DNA from 3 places in the Microbulbifer sp. CAU 1566 genome. Region 1 is predicted to be linked to each of the others. Evidence: predicted binding sites of a transcription regulator. Region 1 holds the regulator's gene; each other region holds the start of a gene.

What was found. Region 1 encodes FNR, which switches genes on or off when oxygen is low (the NO sensors DNR and NnrR bind a similar motif). Its sites were predicted from a motif close to TTGATNNNNATCAA; they were not measured.
Region 2: a site for FNR is predicted at 4,484-4,497, ahead of M0G74_RS01605 (OmpW family outer membrane protein). Genes of this name have one in related genera too.
Region 3: a site for FNR is predicted at 4,301-4,314, ahead of M0G74_RS04535 (globin). Genes of this name have one in related genera too.

Annotation. Positions count from the first base shown of each region.
Region 1 covers NZ_JALNMG010000001.1:792,719-800,432, reverse strand. Annotated here, with positions in the region: gene ettA (energy-dependent translational throttle protein EttA) at 1-446, opposite strand, end outside; gene M0G74_RS03340 (enoyl-CoA hydratase/isomerase family protein) at 898-1,974, shown strand; gene mmsB (3-hydroxyisobutyrate dehydrogenase) at 2,064-2,972, shown strand; gene hemN (oxygen-independent coproporphyrinogen III oxidase) at 3,094-4,575, shown strand; gene fnr (fumarate/nitrate reduction transcriptional regulator Fnr) at 4,740-5,474, shown strand; gene M0G74_RS03320 (hemerythrin domain-containing protein) at 5,501-6,067, opposite strand; gene M0G74_RS03315 (hypothetical protein) at 6,260-6,667, opposite strand; gene M0G74_RS03310 (pyridoxamine 5'-phosphate oxidase family protein) at 6,853-7,446, opposite strand; gene hutX (heme utilization cystosolic carrier protein HutX) at 7,462-7,714, opposite strand, start outside.
Region 2 covers NZ_JALNMG010000001.1:354,805-362,518, forward strand. Annotated here, with positions in the region: gene M0G74_RS01590 (HAMP domain-containing sensor histidine kinase) at 1-1,111, opposite strand, end outside; gene M0G74_RS01595 (response regulator transcription factor) at 1,111-1,788, opposite strand; gene M0G74_RS01600 (TonB-dependent receptor) at 1,898-4,279, opposite strand; gene M0G74_RS01605 (OmpW family outer membrane protein) at 4,550-5,332, shown strand; gene M0G74_RS01610 (helix-turn-helix domain-containing protein) at 5,556-6,785, shown strand; gene M0G74_RS01615 (TonB-dependent receptor) at 6,971-7,714, shown strand, end outside.
Region 3 covers NZ_JALNMG010000001.1:1,078,923-1,086,636, forward strand. Annotated here, with positions in the region: gene M0G74_RS04525 (pitrilysin family protein) at 1-2,143, shown strand, start outside; gene M0G74_RS04530 (S8 family serine peptidase) at 2,586-4,166, shown strand; gene M0G74_RS04535 (globin) at 4,451-4,849, shown strand; gene M0G74_RS04540 (hypothetical protein) at 5,074-5,475, shown strand; gene cyoA (ubiquinol oxidase subunit II) at 5,664-6,614, shown strand; gene cyoB (cytochrome o ubiquinol oxidase subunit I) at 6,617-7,714, shown strand, end outside.

The DNA of each region.
Region 1 (7,714 bases):
TCGGCGGCTACTTCCAGACGGTGCTCCATATTGTGCGCATCCCAGGCCTGGATGATGTCTTCAAACTTCTGCTGTTTCTTGGCCAGCGCATCGAAGTCGGCATCCGGCTCGGCGTATTCGGCGTAGACCTGGTCGAGGCCGGCGAGGGCATCAATGGCCTCGCGCATGCCGTCTTCGACGTTGCCGCGCACGGTCTTGGCGGGATCCAGCTGCGGTTCCTGGGGCAGGTAGCCCACGTTGATACCCGGCATGGCGCGGGCTTCACCGTTATAGTCCTGATCCACACCGGCCATGATGCGCAGCAGAGTGGATTTACCGGCACCGTTCAGACCCAGCACGCCAATTTTGGCGCCAGGGAAGAAGGACAGGGAAATATCTTTCAAAATTTCGCGTTTAGGCGGAACAACCTTGCCCACGCGGTTCATTGTATAGACGTATTCAGCCATTAGAGCTCGATTCCAGTCGGTCAGAATTTGGGCGCAAGTTAGCAGTTTGTTGGAAAACTTCAACCTGCACTTTCTTCGGGCCTTGGGGCTGGGCCCTGTTGTGGTAATTGGGTCGTTCGGTAGCAGCGCCTTTGCATCGAAGTGTCGAGGGCTCACCAAGCTCTAGCGATATAAGACTACGAAGTGCATCACTTCAATGCGAAGGTGGAGTGGCGGGTAAAGGTTTTCAAAAGCGTCGGCGACAGGGAAGTCGCCGACGCAGCGTACAGGGATGTATTCACAGCGGTTTTGAAAACCTTTACCCGGTGCTCCGCCGCCACAGGGCCTGCTTAAAAACGGACCACAAACCTGTCCGATACAATAACCAGTTGGGTGGCGTGATAGGGCAGGTAATGCCACCACCAACCCATCTATGTTTAACTTGGCCCCAAATAAACAGCCGGGAACCAGTATGACCCAGGATTTACCCGTAATCGTTGAGCGCCAGGGCCCCGTTGGCAAATTGACGCTTAATCTGCCCAAAGCCCTCAATGCCCTCAACCTCGACATGATCGACCTGATGGCCGCACAGCTGGAACAGTGGCAGCAGGACGACAGTGTCGCCTGTATCTGGATAGAGGGCGCTGGTGACAAAGCCCTGTGTGCCGGTGGCGACGTGGTAGCGCTGCACCGGGAATCCGGCAGCTACGAAGACGAAGGCGCCAGTGAGTTTGTGGAAGCGTTTTTTTCCCGCGAATACCACCTCGACTACCAGATCCACACCTACCCAAAACCCATCATCGTCTGGGGCAACGGTATCGTCATGGGCGGCGGTATCGGTATCATGAATGGCGCCAGCCACCGCGTGGTCACCGAAACCACGCGTATGGCCATGCCCGAAATCACCATCGGTCTCTTTCCCGATGTGGGCGGCAGCTGGTTTCTGAACCGTATGCCCGGTCGCATTGGCCTGTTCCTCGGCCTGACCGGTGCCCAGTTTAACGGTGCCGATGCCATCTATACCGGTATGGCGGATCGCCTGGTTGCCTCCGGGAGCAAGGATGCGGTCTTTGGCGCCCTCGTAGAGGCCGGGTTCAATAGCGACCCGGAACACAATCGCGCGCTGGTAAGCCGCCTGCTCAAGGCCTCTGAAATGCCCGCCGACCAGCAGCCGGATTCCAATGTGCGCGCCCACTACGATGTGATCCAGCAGCTCACCGAAGGCGCCACCCTGCCGGAGGTCTATCAACAGATTGTTGCATACGCCGGTGATGATGAGTGGCTGCAACGGGCTGCCAAAACCCTCAGGGCTGGCTGTCCGTTAACCGCATGGGTCGTCTGGGAGCAGCTGAAGCGCGGCAAACATCTGTCGCTGCAGGAGGTGCTGGAAATGGAAAAAATACTGGCGGTGAATATGTGCGCTAATGGTCAGGTAAAGGAGGGGGTGCGTGCACTGCTGATCGATAAAGATCGCAATCCGCAGTGGCAACCGGCAATCCTGGCAGAGGTCACAGCGGAACAGGTGGAGGCCTGTTTTACTGCACCCTGATTGAGCGACGGTCGGGGTTATCTAACCGGAAGTAAAAATAATGGAAAGTAACAATAAAAAAGTAACAATAAAAATGAGAGGGAAAAAACATGCAGTCAATCAAAAAGATCGCGTTTATCGGCCTCGGTAATATGGGCGGCCCCATGGCCGCAAACCTGGTGAAAAAGGGTTTTGCAGTAACGGCCTTTGACCTGTCGGTACCGATGCTCGAAAGCGCAGTGTCCAATGGTTGCCTGCGCGGCGAAAGCGCGGAAGCGGCGAGTGACGGCGCCGACGCGGTGGTTTCCATGCTGCCCAGTGGTGAAGCGGTGCGTGCGCTGTATCTCGGGGCGCAGGGTTTATTGCAGGGGATGGATCGGGAAACCCTGCTCATTGACTGCTCCACCATTGCCGCAAACGACGCCCGCCAGGTGATCGCCGCAGCGGCTGAGCGCGGTATCGACGCGCTGGATGCCCCAGTCTCCGGTGGCACCGCCGCCGCCGCGGCAGGGACTCTGTCGTTTATGTGCGGTGGTGACGACCAAACCCTGGAGAGGGCGCGTCCGGTGCTGGAGGCCATGGGCGCAAATATTTTTCATGCCGGCCCCGCCGGCAGCGGCCAGGTCGCCAAAATCTGCAACAACATGCTGCTGGCCATTCATATGATCGGCACCGCGGAGGCTTTGCAGCTGGGGGTGGATAGCGGGCTGGACCCGCAGGTGCTGTCGCAGATTATGAGCGCCAGCTCCGGCGGCAACTGGTCACTGGAAAAGTACAATCCCTACCCGGGGGTAATGGAAAATGTGCCGGCCTCACGGGACTACCAGGGTGGTTTCTCCGTGGCCCTGATGCTGAAAGATCTGGGGCTCGCCATGGATACCGCCGCTGGCAGTGCATCCTCGACACCGCTGGGTGCGCTGGCGAAAAACCTCTACCAGCTGCACGGTGGCGATGACCTCAATAGGTCGCTGGATTTTTCCAGTATCCAGAATCTGTTCCGGCGCCCTGTCGGAAACTGAATGCCGCGACCAACCTGCCGGCGCTTGATCTAAATCAAGCGCCGGTAATCCGTGGCCCGGTAACTTTGCGCGATCCCATAGTTTCCCGCTCATTCAGCACCGGATCACAGGTTACGCGTAAATGGCCTCAAATCGCTTGGACAGCGCCCCTTCTCGCAGCAGCGATACTCCTTGTATCCGCGGTTCCTCTGGTTCCTTGGCCTCGGGAACCGCTTCCGAAGATCTTTCTCCTGAACTGCTGGCGCGTTACGCGGGCCCATGTCCTCGCTACACGTCGTATCCCACCGCCGACCGGTTTACGCCGCTGCATGCCGATCGTGAGGCGCGCGTGGCCAACGGAAGTGGCAAGCCCTGGGAAGCATTGCGAGACGTGAGCTCCCTGTCGCTCTATGTGCATATCCCATTCTGCCGTTCCCTCTGTTACTTCTGTGCCTGCAACAAGGTGATTACCCAGCAGTATGGTCTGGCTTCCAGCTACCTGGAGCGTGTACTTGCTGAGGCGCAGTGGTATCGGGAGCGCGTCGCACGAGTGCTTGTGACTCAATTGCACCTCGGTGGTGGTACGCCCACCTATCTGAACGACGGTGATCTGACGCGGCTGGTGAGGGGGCTCGGGGAAGTGTTTGACCTTCGCCCCGGAGAGGACGTGGAATACAGTGTGGAAGCGGATCCGCGGGTGCTGGAACTGGAAACCCTGGATACGCTACAAACACTCGGTTTCAATCGCCTGAGTATGGGCATCCAGGATTTCAATCCGGAGGTGCAAAGGGCGATCAACCGAATCTGCACGCCGCAGCAGGTCCGCACTCTGACTGATGCCGCGCGGGCGCGGGGCTTTGGCTCCATTTCCTATGACCTGATCTACGGTCTGCCCGGGCAGGACGTGCAAAGCCTGGAGCGCACCATCGATAAGGTGATTGAGTTGGCACCGGATCGTATTGCTTTGTATCACTACGCGCATCTGCCACACCGATTCAAGGCGCAACGCCTGATCGACTCCGACCTGATTCCGTCACCGCAGGCAAAAATCGATATGCAGCTTGCCGCGACACAGCGGCTGACAAATGCAGGTTACCGGTTTCTCGGTATGGACCATTTTTCCCGCCCGGAAGACCCCCTTGCCGCGGCCGCCGACGATGGGCGCCTCGCACGCAATTTCCAGGGCTATACATTGATGCCCGCTGACGCGCTGATCGGCCTTGGTGCCTCGGCCATCAGCTACAGCCGCGATGGCTATTGGCAGAACCACCACGGCCAGAAGGAGTATGCGACGGCCATTGCCGAGCGCGGCGAGGCCATCTGCCGGGGCTGGTCGCTCGATGATGACGACCGCGCGCGGCAGTGGCTGATCATGGAGTTGATGTGTCATCTCCGGGTGGAAAAGCGCGCGCTGGAGCTGCGCACAAACACGCCGTTCCGGCAGTATTTTGCCGCGGATCTGGCCCGCTTACGCCCTCTGATTGCGGACGGGCTGATACGGGAATCAGCGCAAGACCTGGTGGTCACTGAGCGCGGTCGCTGGTTCCTGCGCAATATTGCCGCCGCTTTTGACCGGCACTTGCACACCGGGGAATCCGCAGCTCAGTACTCCCGTGTGCTTTAATCGGTTGCTGGAGATATAATTCCAGAATGGACGGGGCGGGGAAGCGCCCCTGAATTGGGAATTTCTTTCGAAAGCTGCCGCGAAAGAATGGGCGAAAGATCGATCGAAAAACTTATCGACGAACAGTTCATCGACGAAATAGTCATCGAATAGTGGAAGTGGAAATGACGATGCCGAAATCCTCACCAGTGGTCAATTGCGGAAACTGCTCTGTCAGAAGGTTGTGTCTGCCGGTGGGATTGAGTGAGGAAGATATCCAGCGCCTGGAGCAGGTCTCGCGCAAGAAAAAAATCCTCAAAGCCGGCGACACCCTGTTTCGCGCCGGTGATCCCTTTTCCAATCTCTATGCCATTCGCTCGGGCAGCTTCAAGTCTGCGGTGATTGGCGCCGACGGTGACACCCAGGTGACCCATTTTGCATTACCCGGTGAATTGCTGGGGCTGGATGCGTACAGCAGTGGTTCCCACCCTGGTTATGCGGAAGCGCTGGAAGAAAGCAGTGTGTGTGTACTGCCATTCACTCAGCTGGAAAATCTGGCGCAGCAGGTGCCCGCACTGCAAAAGCAGATTTACAACATATTTTCCGAAGAACTGAAGCAGGACAACGACGTGTTGCTACTGCTTGGCAAGCGCTCCGCGGAGAGCCGTCTTGCAGCACTCCTGATCAATATCTCCAGCCGCTATGCGCGACGTGGCTACTCCGCCAGTGAATTCAAGCTTTCCATGCAGCGTATGGATATCGCGAACTACCTGGGGTTGACCGCAGAAACCGTCAGCCGCCTTATGTCGCGCTTTCAAAAACAGGGCCTTATTCTGGCGCAGGGCAGGGCAATCAAGATTCTGGATCTAATTGCCCTTAGTGAGCTTGCTGGCACCCACTGCAGTTACGAGAACGGATAGAATACCGGCCATTTTATTGGCTGCAATCAGTAGGCAACCGCCAGTTCTTGCCCTGCAAGATCCTGATAGATGGCTTCGTATAGCTGCTTCACGCCCTGGTGAAAATGTCCGCTTTGTCGGTTCGCCAGGGTGGCGGTTACTTTATTCCAGTCGTTGTCTGTCAGATATTGATTGACCAGCGGCAGCAAAATTTCATTTTCTTTCTTCATGTGTTCGCGCTGCAGGGAAATATAGTTCTGTGCGGTGCTGAACAGTCGTTCCCGTTCCACAGCGGCATCGTTGGCTACTGCGTAAAACAGCTGGTTCATTGTGCGGGTGGCTTCGGCAATCGCGCTGTGTTCCGCGGTGATCCTCGCAACCACATCGCGGATTTCCACAGGCTTGCTGAGCAATTGTTCGAACACCAAATCTTCCACCGGGTGGTGCCACTGGTCGGGATAGACAGAAAAGTAATCCAGTGCCTCCAGGATCATGCTCAAGGTTGCGGGATCCCGATCTTGTTTTCCCAGTTCGTGGAGCAAATGTTCAAACACATCCAGTAGGTTTTGCATGTGTTTGTGGTCATTGCAGAGCTGTCGGTAGATATTATTCATCTCTCGCCTCTTCATTTTTCGCTTCCATGACGGTTAGTGACAATCGACAACTTCATTGTTGTCTGCTGTCAGAGGGAGAGCTTGATCTGAATCAAGCCGCGACAATATCGTGTCGCGGCTTGCGTCGACAGCGCAAAGCGAGTGCTATCGAAGGGAGGTGAGGAAAGGTGAAGCCTGGGGGCCTCAGTGACGTTAGAAGTAATAATCCTGCAGATCGATCTGTTCCCAGTCGTACACCAGCTTCGGGCCATCCGCGGTTACCAGGCTGACCTTGTCGGCCACCAGGCACTCGGACCAGTCGACCTTATTCATATCCACGATTTCCGCGCCGCCTTGTACCTGCACAATGGAGTCCTTCCATACCTGCTGGCAATTGTTTGGAACTTCACCCTTGATCAACAATTGCTGGCCCAGGTAGTTCTGGTAACGCAGCTGGGGCATGCGGTTCAGGTGGTAGCGCTCTTCCTCTGCCTGCAGGAAGAACTTGCCGTTTTCCTCGATCAGGGTGCCGCTGACGGTGAGCGTTTGTTGCGGCGGATTGGCGGCACAGGCGGAAAGGAACAGCAGGGGAAGCAGTAAGCTCTTTTTTGACGACATCATTATTACTCTTTGGTTATTTGTTACCAAAATAGCAAGTGAGGGTTGCAGAAGCGTTTCAGTTTGGTTGCAGCGGTACCGCGGGCAGGAAAAAACTGTCAGAACAGCAATCGGGAAGCGGAGGGGAGAAGGCATTATAAAGTCCGGCGCCACACAGGGCGCCGGTGTGCAGTGAACACCCGGAGTGTTCAGGCTGCGTCGCTGTTCTTTTCCTTGTGGCCGTCTTTCAGGTGCAAGGCGACCTGTTTTTCCAGGCCTTCCAGCGCGTACGCCTGGCCAAAGCCTTTGACGTAGCGCCCGGCGCTGGGCTTCAGTTCAAACAGGTGGAAATCTTCCAGGCCTTTCAGGTGATCCATAACCGGGCCAAACTTCTCCCGCAGTTGTTCAATGCGCTCCTGCCAGAGAGGCGCCTCACGGCCGATCAGGCCCGCCTCCACATTGAACGTCACCCGCAAACGCGCAAACGCCTGCTTGGTATCCGCTTCATCTGCATTAAATATCACAGAAGCCTTACGGTTAGCTTTCAGGTTGGCTGCATGTTCGGAAAGGTCGGAAATAAACAGGTAAAAGTGTCCATCGGCGGCCAGAAAGGGCGCGGTGCTCGCGTGTGGGTGCCCCTCTGGTGTCAGGCTCGCCAGGTTCAGTAGCTTGCGGGTGGCGATGAAGTCGCGCACTTCAGCGACCAGGTCGGCGCCGTCATTGGTCTTGGGTGCACTGGTTTGTGGATCGGCTTGTGGCGTGCCGGCTTGATTGTCGATGTTACTGTTGTTCTGTTCGGTCATGATCAGAATCCCCCGTCAGGAATGTTCAGCGCCGGCGCCTGCCAGCTGCTGCTTTAAAGCGTTAAAACGAGCAACCTGTTCCGAGATCAGTTTGCGCTCTGCATCCCGTCCCAGAAATACCTTGAATACACAATTGCCACTGGGGGCCAGGAATACGATGGAATGGCTCTCGGCCCCGCGGTGGGGTTTGCTCACAAAGGCCACTTCACTCAAGCCGTCCACCAGCAGGTGACCGTGGAAGGGGTTTTTGTGGTGCATGAAGTTGTAG
Region 2 (7,714 bases), 440 kb from region 1:
CCTCGGTCGTTGTGTGCCGCTCACTAGCTTCACTACCGACCTGATTGGTGACGAACAGCGCGCGCTCTCTGATGTGAATCGTGATCGGCCCCTGTCCGTCAAGCGTGTGCTGAAATGCATTTCGCACCAGATTATTGACCGCGATAGAAAAAGCCTGGGAATGTCCGCAGGCGATGGGCTTTGATAAATCATCGATTTCAACATCGACGAACTTGCCGTTCAACAGGTGGCGCTGCTGATCAATCGCCTGGCTTACCAGCGGCATCACTAAAAACTGCTCGTCATACAAGCCATCGTCGGTTTCGCGAGCGAGGCACAAGAACATTTCAATCGTGGCTTTCATTTCGAGCGCCGCACACCGCACTCGATCTACCGCCTTCCTATCGGTCGCTGACAGATCACTTTCTTCCAACAGCTCAAGCGCACCCAGTATCACGGTGACCGGTGTGCGCAACTCATGGCTGGCTGAACCGGTAAAGTATCGCTCCCTCTCAACAAATTCGCTGATCCGCTCAAGCGTCTTCTCAATGGTCCTGGCGAGCACACCAACCTCATCATCATCGAACCGGCTGGACTCTATGCGTTTATGATCTTCGGCCGATAGTTTTTCCGGATCGATGTCCGCAACCATGTGAGCGAGTTGCACAACAGGGGCGACAGCTCTACGCATCACAACAACTCCCAGCCCGAAACCAAGAACACCGAGCGTACCCACAACTCCGGTGATCACGAGTAGCCACCACCAATCCTCTGAAGACGCAGCCTCAATCCCAGCAACGTCGAAAACCACAAATGCGCGTCGCTGTTCATTGTCCGCAGCTACTACCGCGACATGCAATTCTTCAGTGTCGAATTCGTACACCCCTTCACCGGGGTTTGTCTGCGCCCATTCCCGGAGTGATTCCGGCAAGCTTGCGACCTCATCGTATCCGCGAAGGTTCAACGACAGAGAGGGATAGCTTTCAGCGGCGCGCTCTAGCTGACGCACCAATACGCGGTCTTCGCTCAACCGGATCGCCGAGAAGAACGCGAGTCCCCAGGCCACGCTGAGTACCGCCACACACATCGCAAAGGCAATAGCGACACGCTTGCGCAAACTGTACTTGTACATTACTGGGCATCCTCTGCAATGCGATAGCCGATACGATGCACCGTATGAATGAGCGGGCCATCAAACGGTCGATCGATCGCCTGCCGCAGCTTGTACATGTGCGAGCGAAGCGCATCACCATCGGGGCGCTCGTCCGCCCACAGCAAGGATTCGAGATCATCGCGAACCACAACAGACGGCGCCACTTCCATCAATCTCTGCAGTAGCCGCATACCAGCAGGTGTGAGATCGATGTGTAACCCCGCGCGATGCACTTGCAGCGTAGACCGATTCAGAGTCAGGTCCCCTACCTTTAACAGATTAGCGGTTTTACCGCGACTACGTTTGAACAGCGCCTGCAGTCGCGCATGCAGCTCTTGTAATGCGAACGGCTTGATCAGATAGTCATCTGCCCCCGCTTCGAATCCCTTGAGCTTATCGTCCAGCGTATCTCTCGCAGTCAGCATAAACACGGGCGTGTCTAATTGGGCATCCGCTCTTAGCTTTTGACAGAAACTTAGGCCATCCATCCCAGGAAGCTTCAGGTCGAGAACAATAACATCGAACGTATTCGTCAACGCCAGGTGCATAGCGCTGATACCGTCATAGGCAAAATCCATAACATAGTTATACCTTTCAAGATACGCGGCAATATTCTCGCAAATGCCGCGGCTATCTTCGACGATCAACACTCTAATCGGCGCCGCACCAAGCGCATGTACCATCTACTGTTCCCCATTACCAAACACGATTTACCAGGCCTGATTACCACGCCTGATTTACCAGGCACTATCTGCCAAGCATTATCTACCAGGCATAGTCCAACCGCAGGCCAATAAGTGGCTCGGCTTCGCTATCATCCTGTACTACAACACCCCGGCGGTAGTCAAACTCAGACTCGTCGCTCGACGACGCGGCCGTTACGTTGATGACATCGAGAAAGGCGGTTACATCGATTGGACCGAATGCACGCCGGTAGTCAACCCGAACGTTCAACGAACCGGAACCACTGGTGCGGCCGAGATTCCGCTCAGTGATCTCCTTCGAGTAGCGTAGAGGCTGCCCTACTCCCAAGACGTCTGAGTGAATAATAAACAGATCATCTGGCGTACCGGAAAGGTATTTGTAGCGCCCAGCGACCTTCCAGCGGCTGCTGATTTCCCAGGTCAGGCCGAGGGTAGCAACATGCTCGCGGCTGAAGTCAGCGGCAACGTCACCGCTACCGTCTTTCCGGTCGACTACCGCATCGTTGTACGAATAGGTTGCGGTAGCGTAAATGCCCTCGCGGACCATAGCGTTGGCCACGATATCGACGCCGTAGGATGTGCCGTCACCAATGTTCGCAGAGGTCCCGCTTGCCCGGTCAAGGTCTACCACCAGGTTGTCGAGGTTTTGATAATAGGCTTCCGTCAACACCGACCAGTTGCTATTCGGGAAGTATTCATAACCGATACTGGTATGGGTGATTTCTTCACTCTCGAGAGCATTCGATTCGTTCGCGGCAAGATCCAAAAACCGTGGTGACTGGTGGAACCGTCCGGCCGTCGCAAAATATCGAACCTTTGTACTCGGCCGCCAATTGACGCTGAATCTGGGCGACGCAAAGCTCTGTTCGGAAAAGCCATCGCGTTCAAACCGCATGCCGGTGCGGATATCCCAATCGCCATGTTGAAACAATTGCTCTACGTAACCGGCGTAGTTGGTTTCTTTCCGGACTAGCGAGGAATTGATGCTCTCGGGCGTCAACACAACAAAGCGCTGATCGGGGTCTGGCCTGAAATCATCGTCGTCGTAGGTATATCGGACCCAATCGCCATCGAGGACGGTGTTATAGTCCAGTTCAATCTGCGTGACTCGAGTACCGGCACTGAATACGCCCCACTGGTTTACAGTCTCGAAGTCGCTGCGCCAGCCGATCTCTGTTTCTGCCTCACCGATGGTAATTATGTCTTGCCGCACCGGAAAGCTGGCCGCAGGGGACTCCTCAGGTACGAGATCAGGAAAGGATTCACCCTCTGAACTGACCTTGTCGCTGGTGCGGTAGTACACCTTGTTGGTCCAGACAGCGTCTTCACCGACCAGAGAGCGCAACGTCATACCGTACAGATCACTATCTTGTTCGGAATCCTGCAGTGACGCATCTTCGAAATTGGGCGACGCAAACACATGGGTTACACCGCGGGTATAGTCCTCGTGCGTATCCATCAACAGAATTTCGAAGGTGTTATTCTGGTTGAGGGGTATGACCGACTTCACGATGACGTCTCGCAAGACCGGCTCACCGATATCGAGCTCTTCGATCGTTTCAAACAAAGCGCCGAAATCCAGTCTTCGGGCAGAAACGAGCAAGGTAGAGTCTTCAGTGATACCGGTAGGACCGTCATAACCAACTTCATAGCCCGCAAGGTCGTAGCGGAAACTGGCGGAAGGACTGGGATTGCCGTCGGCAACTTCAAGCTTGAGTAGTGATGCCGCCCGACCGCCATAAGCCGCACTCCACCCACCCGGTGAAAACTCGGCACCACTGATCACATTCGGTGCGAAAATCGAGAAGCGGCCACCACCACCGACATCTTCCTCCTCACCCAGCGTCGCATCAAAGTGCACAGCTTTATCAAAGGGGAAGTCATCTACGAATATCAGATTATCCCGGGGGCCACGGCCGCGTACGCTGAAGCTCGCGAACTCACTGGCGGATGCCAGGCCCGGTAAACCGTCCAGCGACAGGAGCGGGTCTGCGCCGCCGCCAACAGCACTGCGCAATGCCTCTCGATCAAGGTAGGTGCTGCTAACCGCTAATGCTTCCGCCTGCTGTGCCCGAACCTCCACTTCCTCAAGTGCCTGCGCGCCAAGTTCGAGTTCAACCTTGACGTTTTTGCGCGTAACCACACGGATGCTTGGTTCATACAGGGAATTGAACCCGCCCTTGGCGACGCTCACCGAGTAGAGGCCGGGGTCGAGCTGGTCAATGACGATGCGACCTTGTGCATCCGTCTTTACCGATCGCGTGGTATTGGTTTCCCGTTCCTCGAGCGTGATCTGCACGGATGAGAGCGGACGGTCGGTATACTGGTCCTTGACGATGAAGGTCAGTGCACCGGGCGCCTCTGCTGCGTGGGTTATAAGCGGAGTTCCCATCAACAGCGCCGAAAGAGTAAACCACGATACCTGTCTCAACTGCCTGCTCATATTGCTATTCCCTTTGTTATACCTTTTTCGTCCCGACAACAGTCTACCGTTTTTATTTGGTGAAACGCTGGGAGGTTAGCAACGCAGATGTGACTAAAATGTCGCTGAGATGTGAAAGCACCATCAAAGCCCGGTTGTCTGCCGCCGGTTTAACGCAAAGGTAATACCGGTACCTTGCTATTTGGCACGTAAAGTCAGTTGTTTTTCACTTAAGTCAAAAATGGGTGTATTACACTTTTTATTCAACGGGTATATATGGAGTTACCTTGAATGAAACGGATATTAAAATTTTCACCCATCCTGGCACCGCTGGCATTGGCGTTTAGTAGTACAGTCTCGGCCAACCCCCTCGGCTTGACCGAGCCACAGGACTTTATTGTCCGTGTTGGCGGATACTACATTTCCCCCGGGGAAGACGAAGTTAGCTTTGTCGACGATTCCTTCCAATTTTTCGATGCGTTTCGCTCTACGGTTGATCCAGGTTCCGAGTGGGGCTGGTCTATCAACTTCGAGTGGCAACCTGTAGAGCACTGGGGTATCGAGCTTGGCTATATGAACGGCGACAACCATACCAGCAGTCACGCTGACAGATTTTTTTCGCCGGATTTCGAAGATGTCGAATTTCGTGATGTAGCCATTTTTAGTGCCGATATCAGTACCGCAAGCCTGAAATTCTATCCCCTGGATGAAACCTGTATGGTTCAGCCCTATATAGGCGGTGGAATTAGCTATACCGACTTCAGTGAACGCCGCCTTAGGCGTGTACTGCGAGACGATCTGGCTGAATTTGATCTTCGCGGCAATTTCGATATGGGACATTCTTGGGGCTATACCTGGCAAGCGGGAATGGATTTCAATTTCGGACGCGGTAGTGCCTGGCTGGTAAATGTGGCCGCGATTTACGCGCAATCCGACACGGATATGAGGCTACAGATTTTTGATGATGTACCGCCGCCCCCGGATGTAGATCCCATTTTCGAGTCCTATTCCGGCGACTACAGCTATGATCCATGGATGTTCAACCTGTCAGTAGGGTACAAATTCTCCTTCTGACACTCTGAATTCGGCAGATTATATTGGGCGCTTCGGCGCCCTTTTTTTGGGGGATGGGAAATGCCGGCGGATTGAAGATGGCTGACGTACCGGCCAAACAGTGCAGACTCAGCACCGCGCAACTCCCGAAGAAACCGAAGTGTTGTACGCAGAAATCACTGACCTGCCGGCAACTTTTGATTAAGCTTCCGCTTCAGCCAGGCAATCAGACCCATCCGCGCCCATGCTTCTGACCCAAGAGATCACCCTCCACCTGATCACCCTCGTGATTCTGTTCGGCATCGCTACCGGTATCACCCTTGCACTGCTGCTGTTTATGGCACCCTGGGGCAATCGACGTGCCAACCGTTGTCTGGGCACCCTGCTGGTAGTATTCAACCTGGTGGCGCTGGCGTATATCCCACGCCTTGAGGTGGAGGCGCTGCCGGATGCATTTCGCGCGGTATTTGCTCTGCAGCTGCTATTCGGTCCATTGCTCTACTTTTACTGCCGCCTGCTAACCGAGCCCGAATTTCGCTGGCACCCGCGCCACCTGTGGCACCTGATGCCGGCGCTGGTCTCGGCGGGGCTGTGGTTATGGCAGTTGCCGGTGGCCAGCGACGATCTGCTCAATGCCCCGTGTATCAACGATGCAGGCTGTGCCACCAATGAAGTGACCCGCGCGCGCTTTATCCACCGCGCGGCGGCAATGATTTCCCCCATCGTCTACTCAGTCTGGGTGTTGCGCCTGCTGCGCCCCTACCAGCGCCGGGTGATGGAGAGTTATTCCAATATCGATTCGGTAAACCTGCGCTGGCTGCGGGTACTGAGCTACGTCTTTCTCGCCACCGCGGCACTGGCCATCCTGCTGGAGCTGGTCAACTGGCTGGCACCACCCAGCCGCGCGCTGACGCCGGGTCTGCTGCAGGCGCTAGTGCCGCTGTTGCTGAGTGTGTTGTTGGGATGGTTTGGCCTGCAGCAGCGCCATATCCGCTTGACGGTGCAGACGCCTGAAAAGCGGGGAGTTGTACCGGCGACGCATGACGCAGAGCAAAGTGTTTCCGAAGACACAGCTCCAGCCATCAGAAAATCCAGCGTGCGCAATCTCAGCGAGAGCGCCGCAGAGGCCCTCTGGCAGCAGTTGCTGGTCAGCATGGAGCAGCAGAAGCCCTACCTGGAACCGGGCCTGAAAATCGCCCAGCTGGCCAAACGGCTGGATGTACCAGCACACCACCTGTCGGAAACCATCAATGGCCTCGCCGGCCAGTCGTTCTACGATTTCATCAACCAGTACCGGGTAAGCGAGGCCGCGCGCCTTTTGACCGAACCGTCAAATGCACACCTGTCGGTCACGGATATCGGCCTGCAGGCTGGGTTCAACTCTAACTCGACCTTTTTCTCCCAGTTCAAGAAACGCCTTGGGGAGTCACCGAGCCGCTACCGGGCTCGCCAAGACAAATCGATAAACGATTGATTTAAAAGGAAAAATAAATCCGGATTCGCAAGTTCGGACTTTCCAACCCGCACGGCGCAGCAAGAATTTTCTCCAAGTTTGCGAGGCCGGACGCCACGCTGGCGCACGACCGCTATAACCCTGACGAGCCCCGGCCTATCCCTGAGCCGCAGGCACCAAAATAAGAAACCCGTCAGGAGAACCACATGCAAAGCCGTCTCGCCGCTCACTTCAATACCCGAGTTGCCGCGCCCCGTGCCTTGGCCGCAGCCATCACCGCCGCAGTGGCAGCCCAGGCAGCGCCCACCGTCTTCGCTGCAGAGCTGGAAGAAGTTACCGTCACCGCGCAGAAACGCGCCGAGCGCATCACCGAGGTACCCATCGCCATCACCAATGTGGGTGCCGAGGCGATCAAGCAGACCGGCGTGCGCCAGGTACAGGAAGTGGCGCAGTTCGTGCCCAACCTGAATATCAGCTCCGGCACCGACTTCACCACCGCGGTGACCATGCGCGGAGTCGGTTCCGCTAGCCGCAATATCGGATTCGATACCCGCGTGGGCGTCTATCTGGATGGGGTCTATCTGGGGCAGTCTCCGGCCATCAACCAGGACCTGGTAGACCTGGAGCGCATCGAAGTGCTGCGCGGTCCACAGGGTACCCTGTTCGGCAAGAACACCGTGGCCGGTGCCATCAACCTGATCTCGCAGAAGCCCAGTAACGAATTCTCCGGCAGCATCAGCGCCGAATACGGCAGCATGAACTCCCGCCAGCTGTCCGCCACTATCAACGCTCCGCTGTCCGACAGTCTGTTCGGCAAGATCTCCGTCAACCGCCAGCAGCGCGACGGCTACGTGAAGAACCTGACCACCGGCAATCTGCTGAATGAACAGGATGGCAGCGCCTACCGCGCCCAGCTGATGTATGACGCCGGCGGCAGTTTCAATGCAATC
Region 3 (7,714 bases), 290 kb from region 1:
ACACGAGTGGTTCAAAACCTATTACGGCGCGGCCAACACCGTGCTGGTACTGGCCGGCGATATCGACCTGGAAACGGCCAAAGCCAAGGCCGAAAAATACTTCGGTGATATTCCCGCGGGCCCGCCGCTGGCGAAGAAAGATTCCTGGATCGCCAAGCGCGACCAGTCCAGCCGCGAAACCATGTACGACCGCGTTGCCCAGTCTCGCCTGTACAAGGTATTCAATACTCCCAACCTGGGTCACGCCGATGAAGAAGCCATCAGCGTTGCGGCCTCGGTACTGGGCGATGGCAAGAACTCCCGCCTGTACCAGCGCCTGGTGTACGAAGACCAGATTGCCACCAGCGTGAATGTGGCGTTGTACGAATTCGAACTGGCCTCCATGTTCCAGATCATTGCCGATGCCAAACCCGGCGTTGACCTGGCTAAGGTGGAAGCGGCGATTGATGAAGAGCTGCAGAAATTCCTCGAGCAGGGTCCCACCGACGCCGAGCTGGCGCGGGTCAACATGAGTGAGTACTCCTCCTATGCCCGCGACCTGGAACAGGTGGGCGGCTGGAGCGGCAAGGGCGTGATCCTGGCCCGCGGTGAACTCTACTTCAACGACCCCAACGCCTACCTTGAAAGCCTCGGCGAAAAGCAGCAACTGACCTCGGCCCAGGTGAAAGCCGCGGCCAATAACTGGCTCGCCAGCGGCGATCACAACCTGGAAGTACACCCCTTCCCGGAATACAAAACCGCAGAGGCCGGTGCCGACCGCAGCAAGCTGCCGGAACTCGGCGACTTCCCCTCGGTACCCTTCCCGGAAATCCAGACCGCGGAAATGGCCAACGGCCTGAAGATCGTACTGGCAGAGCGCCACTCGGTGCCCGTGGTAAACATGGAGCTCAAGTTTGATGCCGGCTACGCTGCCGACCAGGGTGCAAAACTGGGTACGTCCAGCTACACCATGTCGATGATGAAGGAAGGCACCAGCCACCTGAGCGCGCTGGAAATCAGCGCCAAAGAAGAGATGCTCGGCGCCCGCATTGGCACCGATGCTGACCTGGATTCCTCCAGCGTCACGCTGAATGCACTCACCAGCAACCTGGACGAGTCTCTCGGCCTGTTTGCAGATGTACTGCTGAACCCAGCGTTTGCGGATGAAGAAATCGAGCGTAAACGCAGCCGCTGGATTGCCGGTATCCAACAGGAAAAAACCAAACCGGTACAGATGGCCCTGCGCAACCTGCCGCCGCTGCTGTACGGTGACGATCACGCCTACAGCATTCCATTTACCGGCAGCGGCACCGAAGAGTCCATTGCCTCACTCACCCGCAACGACCTGGTGAACTATCACCAGAGCTGGCTGCGCCCGGACAACGCCACCCTGATTGTGGCCGGCGACATCACCATGCCGCAGTTGCAGGAAAAACTGCAGCAGCACTTTGCCGACTGGACGGCGCCGCAAGGTGCAAAACCGGTGAAGAACCTGGCCAAGGTGGCACTGCCGGAGAAATCCAGCGTCTACCTGATCGACAAGCCGGGATCCGAGCAGTCCATCATCATCGGCGGCCTGCTGGCGCCCTCGGAGAAAATTGCCGAGCGTGAAACCCTGCACATGATGAACGACATTCTCGGCGGCACCTTTACCGCGCGCATCAATATGAACCTGCGGGAAGACAAGCACTGGGCGTACGGTGCTTACTCCTTCCTGACCGGCGCCAAAGGCCAGCAACCGCTGCTGGTGTACGCACCGGTACAGACCGACAAAACCAGTGAATCCCTGGCGGAACTGCAAAAGGAACTGCGGGCTTACATTGGCGGCAACCCGGCCAAAGTGGACGAGCTGCAGAAACTGAAAGACAAGCGCATCAACGAATTACCCGGTCGTTTTGAGACCATCAATTCCGTTGCCGGTGCCCTGTCTTCACTGGTCACCTACGAGCGCCCGCTGGACTATATGGACGGCTACGCGGCGCAGGTACGCGGTATCGACCTGAAGCGGGTACATGAGCTGGCGAAGCAGACCATCAAGCCGGATCAGTTTGTGTGGGTGATTGTGGGCGATAAGGAAAAAATCGCCGACAAGGTAGCAGCGCTGGAAATCGGCACCATCGCCGAGCTGGATGCTGACGGCAAGCCTGTCGCTGGCGACAGCTGAGCAATTAGCCGCAATCTTTGCAGCTACAAACTGTAACTACAAAATGTAATTGCAAAATGTAATTACAACAAAAAGGGCCGCGGTTTATACCGCGGCCCTTTTTTTGCTGTGTACCCTGTAACGTTTGATACGCAGAAATTTGCCACTGAGGGTAGCATTTCGCGCCAAACCAGCAATAGGAACGATGGTACCAATTAGTGCATTCCTCGTTTTAACCATAACGAGCAATATCCTCACAACCCCCAGCAGATTGCCGCGTTTTTCATCCTGAAAAACAGAATTTGCTCACTTATCCACACTTGCCTCATTCCACAATTGGAACACCAGCAAAAGCTGCTAGATTTTCATCACCGGCTGTACGTCTGTACCGGTTCAGGCACTGCTGCAGCCAGCAAAACCTTTAACAATAAGAAGTAGCAGCCCATATTGGAGCTTCATAACAATGAGAAAAAACCTTTCATCCCTAACATTCGGCGCGCTGGCCCTTGCCGTCGCCGTCCAGGCCAGCGCCGCGGATGAGCGCTACATCGTCAAATTCAAAGAGGGCAAAGGCCCGGCCGTAAAAGCGATGATGGAAAAGAACGGCGGGCGCTCGGCCCTGGCCCTGGAAAAACACAACGCCATGGCCGCCAACCTCCCGCAAAAAGCCCTCACCGCCATGCGCAATAACCCCAATGTGGACTACGTGGAAGAGGATGTGAAGCGCTACCCGATGGCGGAAACCACGCCCTTCGGCATTCCGATGGTACAGGCCAATCTGCTCAGCGATGCCATGGCCGGCAACCAGACCGTATGTATCATCGATTCCGGCTACGACCTCAATCATGAAGATCTTGCCGGGAATAACGTGAATGGCAGTAACGATTTGGGCACAGGCTTCTGGTACACCGATGAGAACAGCCACGGCACCCATGTGGCCGGCACCATCGCCGCCATCGGCGGAAACGGTACCGGCGTCGTCGGGGTAAACCCGAACCGCAACCTCAATCTCTACATCGTCAAGGTCTTTGGCGCCGACGGTTGGGCCTACTCATCGTCTCTGGTCGCGGCAGCACAGGATTGTGCCAACAATGGTGCCAGCGTAATCAATATGAGCCTCGGCGGCACCATGAAGTCCCGCACCGAAGATCAGGCATTTGCCGCGCTTTACAGCAACCAGAACATTCTCTCCATTGCCGCGGCCGGTAACGACGGCAACACCCGTCATTCCTATCCGGCATCCTACGATTCCGTGGTCTCAGTTGCAGCCGTCGACAGCAATAAGATGGTCGCCGACTTCTCCCAGCAGACCGATCAGGTAGAGCTCTCTGGGCCCGGCGTGGACGTCCTGTCTTCCGTACCCGTGGGCATGGGCCTTTCCACCACATTCTCTGTGGCTGGCAATGCGATAGAAGCTTCCGGTATGGAAGGCAGCCCTCAGGGCAGTGCCAGTGGTGCCTTGATGGATTGCGGCCTGGGTGAAGCCGCCTGTGCCGATGCCAGCGGCAAGGTGTGCCTGATTTCCCGCGGCAATATCAGCTTCGCGGAAAAGGTCCAGGCCTGTGAAGCCGGCGGTGGTGTCGCCGCGGTGGTCTACAACAATGAGCCCGGTATGCTGTTTGGCACCCTCGGTGAAACCGCAACCGGCATTCCGTCTGCGGGGATTTCCGATACCGACGGCGCTACCTTGCTCGGCCAGATTGGCAGCAGCGCCAGCCTTGCCATCCAAGCCAGCGACTATGCGTATTTCAATGGCACCTCGATGGCCACCCCCCATGTAGCCGGTGTTGCCGCGCTGGTATGGAGCCACTTCCCCAGCTGTAGCGCCAGCGAAATCCGCTCCGCGCTGACCAGCACCGCGGAAGATCTGGGTACTGCAGGACGGGATAACGCCTACGGTTTCGGTCTGGTGAAGGCCAAGGATGCGGTGGATTACCTCACCGCCAACGGCTGTGGTGGCGGCTCAGGTAGCAGTAGCTCCGGCGGCAGCAGCGGTGGCGGCAGCGGCGGCGGCAAGCCCTGCAAGGGCAAAAACTGTAATTAATCGGCAATAGCCAAACCACAAGGGGCCGATATCGGCCCCTTTTCTTTAAGCCCTTTCTTTAAGCCCTTTCTTTAAGCCCTTTCTTTTTCCCCTGTAGAGCGCCTCCTGCAGAGAAAAAATATCGCTCGATAAAATTGATCCAGATCAATTTGAGCGCCCGTCTTGATCCAGATCAAATTTCACTACAACCCCTCCCTCTAGAATCCTCGCCTCAACAAGCGACGCCCATTAACACGGTGTACCGCCAACCGTATTCAATAGATTAGAAAACAGGGAGTTCCGGTATGGGGAATGCCGATAGTGATGTGGTGTTTCAGAGTTATGGACGCTGCTGTAACAACGAACATTTCTTTATCGATTTTTACGACCAGTTTATGGGCAGCTCAACCGAGATTCGCGACCTGTTCGTGGACACGGACATGGCCGCCCAGCGCCACCTCCTGCGCAACGGCATCATGCAGCTGGTATTGCACGCCCGCGGTATGGCCGACACCAAACTGCGCGCGCTAGGTTGCAGCCACTCCCGCAGCGGCTACAACATCCGCCCGGAGTGGTATGGCCTGTGGCTGGATGCCCTGCTGGTCACCCTGAGAAAATACGACCCGGACTTTAGCGAAGAAACCGCGCTGGCCTGGCGCCGCGCCATAGAACCGGGTATCGCACTGATCCGCAGCGCCTATTGACCATGCCAATAAGCAGTCCGGCTTATTGACCAATCGGTATACCGTTTCTCTTTGTGCCCCCGGACATTGTTTGGTAGGCTTCGCCGCGTAGCCGTAGCCGTAGCCATTCTTTGACTCCCGTAATCAAGAGAGCCAACAGGAGAGTCTACGAGAGCTGCCCGCAGACCCAAGCGCCCCTTTCGGGGGTGCCGATTTACCGCAAGCGTTACCCGCTGGATGAGTTTTTGAAAGCGATCAGCCACTATAACAATGCCCCCGGAATACTTCCGGCAAACCTGGACCCTCGGGTCAGGGCGGTATTTGTATTCTGGTTACTGGGCAGCGCCTTTTTCGGTTTTTCCAGCCTGCTGCTGCAATTCGGTTTTCCGCCGACACCCTCCGAGCTTCTGCCAATTCTCGAAAGCGGCATTACCTCCGAAACCATTATCGCGCTCGCCAGTGCGGCGCTGCTGATTACCAGTATTTTCATTTTCCGGCACTTCTGGCTGCAGCTATTGCTCAGTTTTTTCAGAAGTCTGCGCACCGTTTTCCAACGTTTTCTTCGCGCACTACAACCGCCGACTCCGGCACTGTGCTCTGCACACCGCTCCGCCCACACCTCCCGAGCTCCCCCTTTCCGCGCGTAATGCATATGGTCTTTACAGGTTCGGCCTGTTCAGTCCATTCGCGCTGATATTTTTCATCGAAAAATAAACCTGTGACCTGACTGCCTCCGGCATCGGGACGGGGGACCTGTTCGTTCGCAATCTGTCAGCGCCTCTCTGACTACCGCAGGTAGTTGTTGTCAATCTCCATGCCGAGAGGAATGCTCCTCGTGTTAACTCGTAGCCTCAGAAACGCTGCGCTGTCTGCTGCCGTGCTTGCACTGGCGGGATGCGACGGCGGCGTGCTCGACCCCAAGGGACAAGTGGGTGTCGACGAAAAAAATCTGATCATCATCTCCACCCTGCTGATGTTGCTGGTGGTGATTCCGGTGATCGTCATGACCCTGTACTTCGCGTGGAAATACCGCGAGGGGCGGGAACATGAAATCTACGCGCCCAAGTGGGCCCACTCCACCAAGATCGAAGCCACCGTATGGCTGGTGCCAGTGGTGATCGTGCTCATTCTCGGCGTCATCACCTGGCGCTCTACCCACAGTCTCGATCCCTACAAGCCGCTGGACCACGAGCGCGAACCGCTCACCGTGGAAGTGGTGTCACTGAACTGGAAATGGCTGTTCATCTACCCGGAGCAGGGTATTGCCGCGGTGAATGAGCTGGTGATCCCCACCGACAGACCGGTGAATTTCAAAATCACCTCCGAGTCGACCATGAACTCCTTCTTTATCCCGCAGCTCGGCAGCCAGATTTATTCGATGGCGGGCATGGAGACCAAGCTGCACCTGATCGCCAATGAGCCGGGTACCTTCGAGGGCTTCTCGGCCAACTACAGCGGTGAAGGCTTCTCCGGTATGCACTTCGAAACCAGGGCGGTGGATGAAGCGGCATTCGAGCGCTGGGCAAGCGACATGAAGCGCGGTCATGGAACGTTGGATAACTCGCGTTACGCACAGTTGGCCGAGCCCAGTGAAAACCACCCGGTGGAATACTTCAGCGCGGTCAGCGACGGGCTCTTCCACCAGATCATGTTCAAGTACATGCAGCACTACAACACCTGGAACAAGGCCCCGGCCCATCACCACGGGGAGCACGACACCGCTTCCATGCCAGGCATGCACAACGGCCCACATAACGGCTCACACAACAGCAAGGCGGAGGAATAAAAATGAATCTGCTCGGTAAATTATCCTGGGAAGCGATTCCCTATCACGAGCCCATCATCATGGGCACCCTCGCGGTGGTCGGTATTGCCGGCGTGCTCATCGCGCTCGCCATCACCCGCGCAAAGCAGTGGAACACCCTGTGGTTTGACTGGATCACTTCCGTCGATCACAAGCGCCTCGGTGTAATGTATATCCTGCTCGCACTAATCATGCTGATCCGCGGCTTCTCCGACGCGATCATGATGCGTACCCAGCTGGCCATGGCGACTAACGGATCCGCCGGCTACCTGCCGCCGGAGCACTACGACCAGATCTTCACCGCCCACGGGGTGATCATGATCATGTTCATGGCGATGCCGTTCATGATCGGTCTGATGAACATCGTATTGCCGCTGCAAATCGGTGCGCGCGATGTGGCCTTCCCGTTCATGAACAACCTGAGCTTCTGGTTGTCCGCGGGCGGCGCCATCCTGATCAACATTTCCCTCGGCCTCGGTGAGTTCGCCAAGACCGGCTGGCTCGCCTATCCACCGCTGTCGGAGTTGTCGTTCAGTCCCGGTGTGGGAGTGGATTACTACATCTGGGCACTGCAGATTTCCGGTGTCGGCACCCTGCTGACGGGTGTGAACTTCCTGGTGACCGTGTTCAAGATGCGCGCGCCGGGTATGAAGCTGATGGACATGCCGATCTTCACCTGGACCTGCACCTGGGCCAATGTGCTGATCGTGGCTTCCTTCCCGATCCTGACCGCAGTACTGGGCCTGCTGACCCTCGACCGCTACCTGGACTTTCACTTCTTCACCAACGATCTCGGCGGCAACGCCATGATGTATATCAACCTGTTCTGGGCCTGGGGACACCCCGAGGTATACATCCTGATGCTGCCCGCTTTCGGTATTTTCTCTGAGGTGATTTCCACCTTTACCGGCAAGCGCCTGTTCGGCTACAAGTCCATGGTGTGGGCCAGCGGTGCGATTTCCATCCTCGGGTTTATCGTGTGGCTGCACCACTTCTTCACCATGGGCTCCAGCGCCAATGTGAATGCCTTCTTCGGCATCATGACCATGATCATCGCGGTACCCACCGGGGTGAAACTGTTC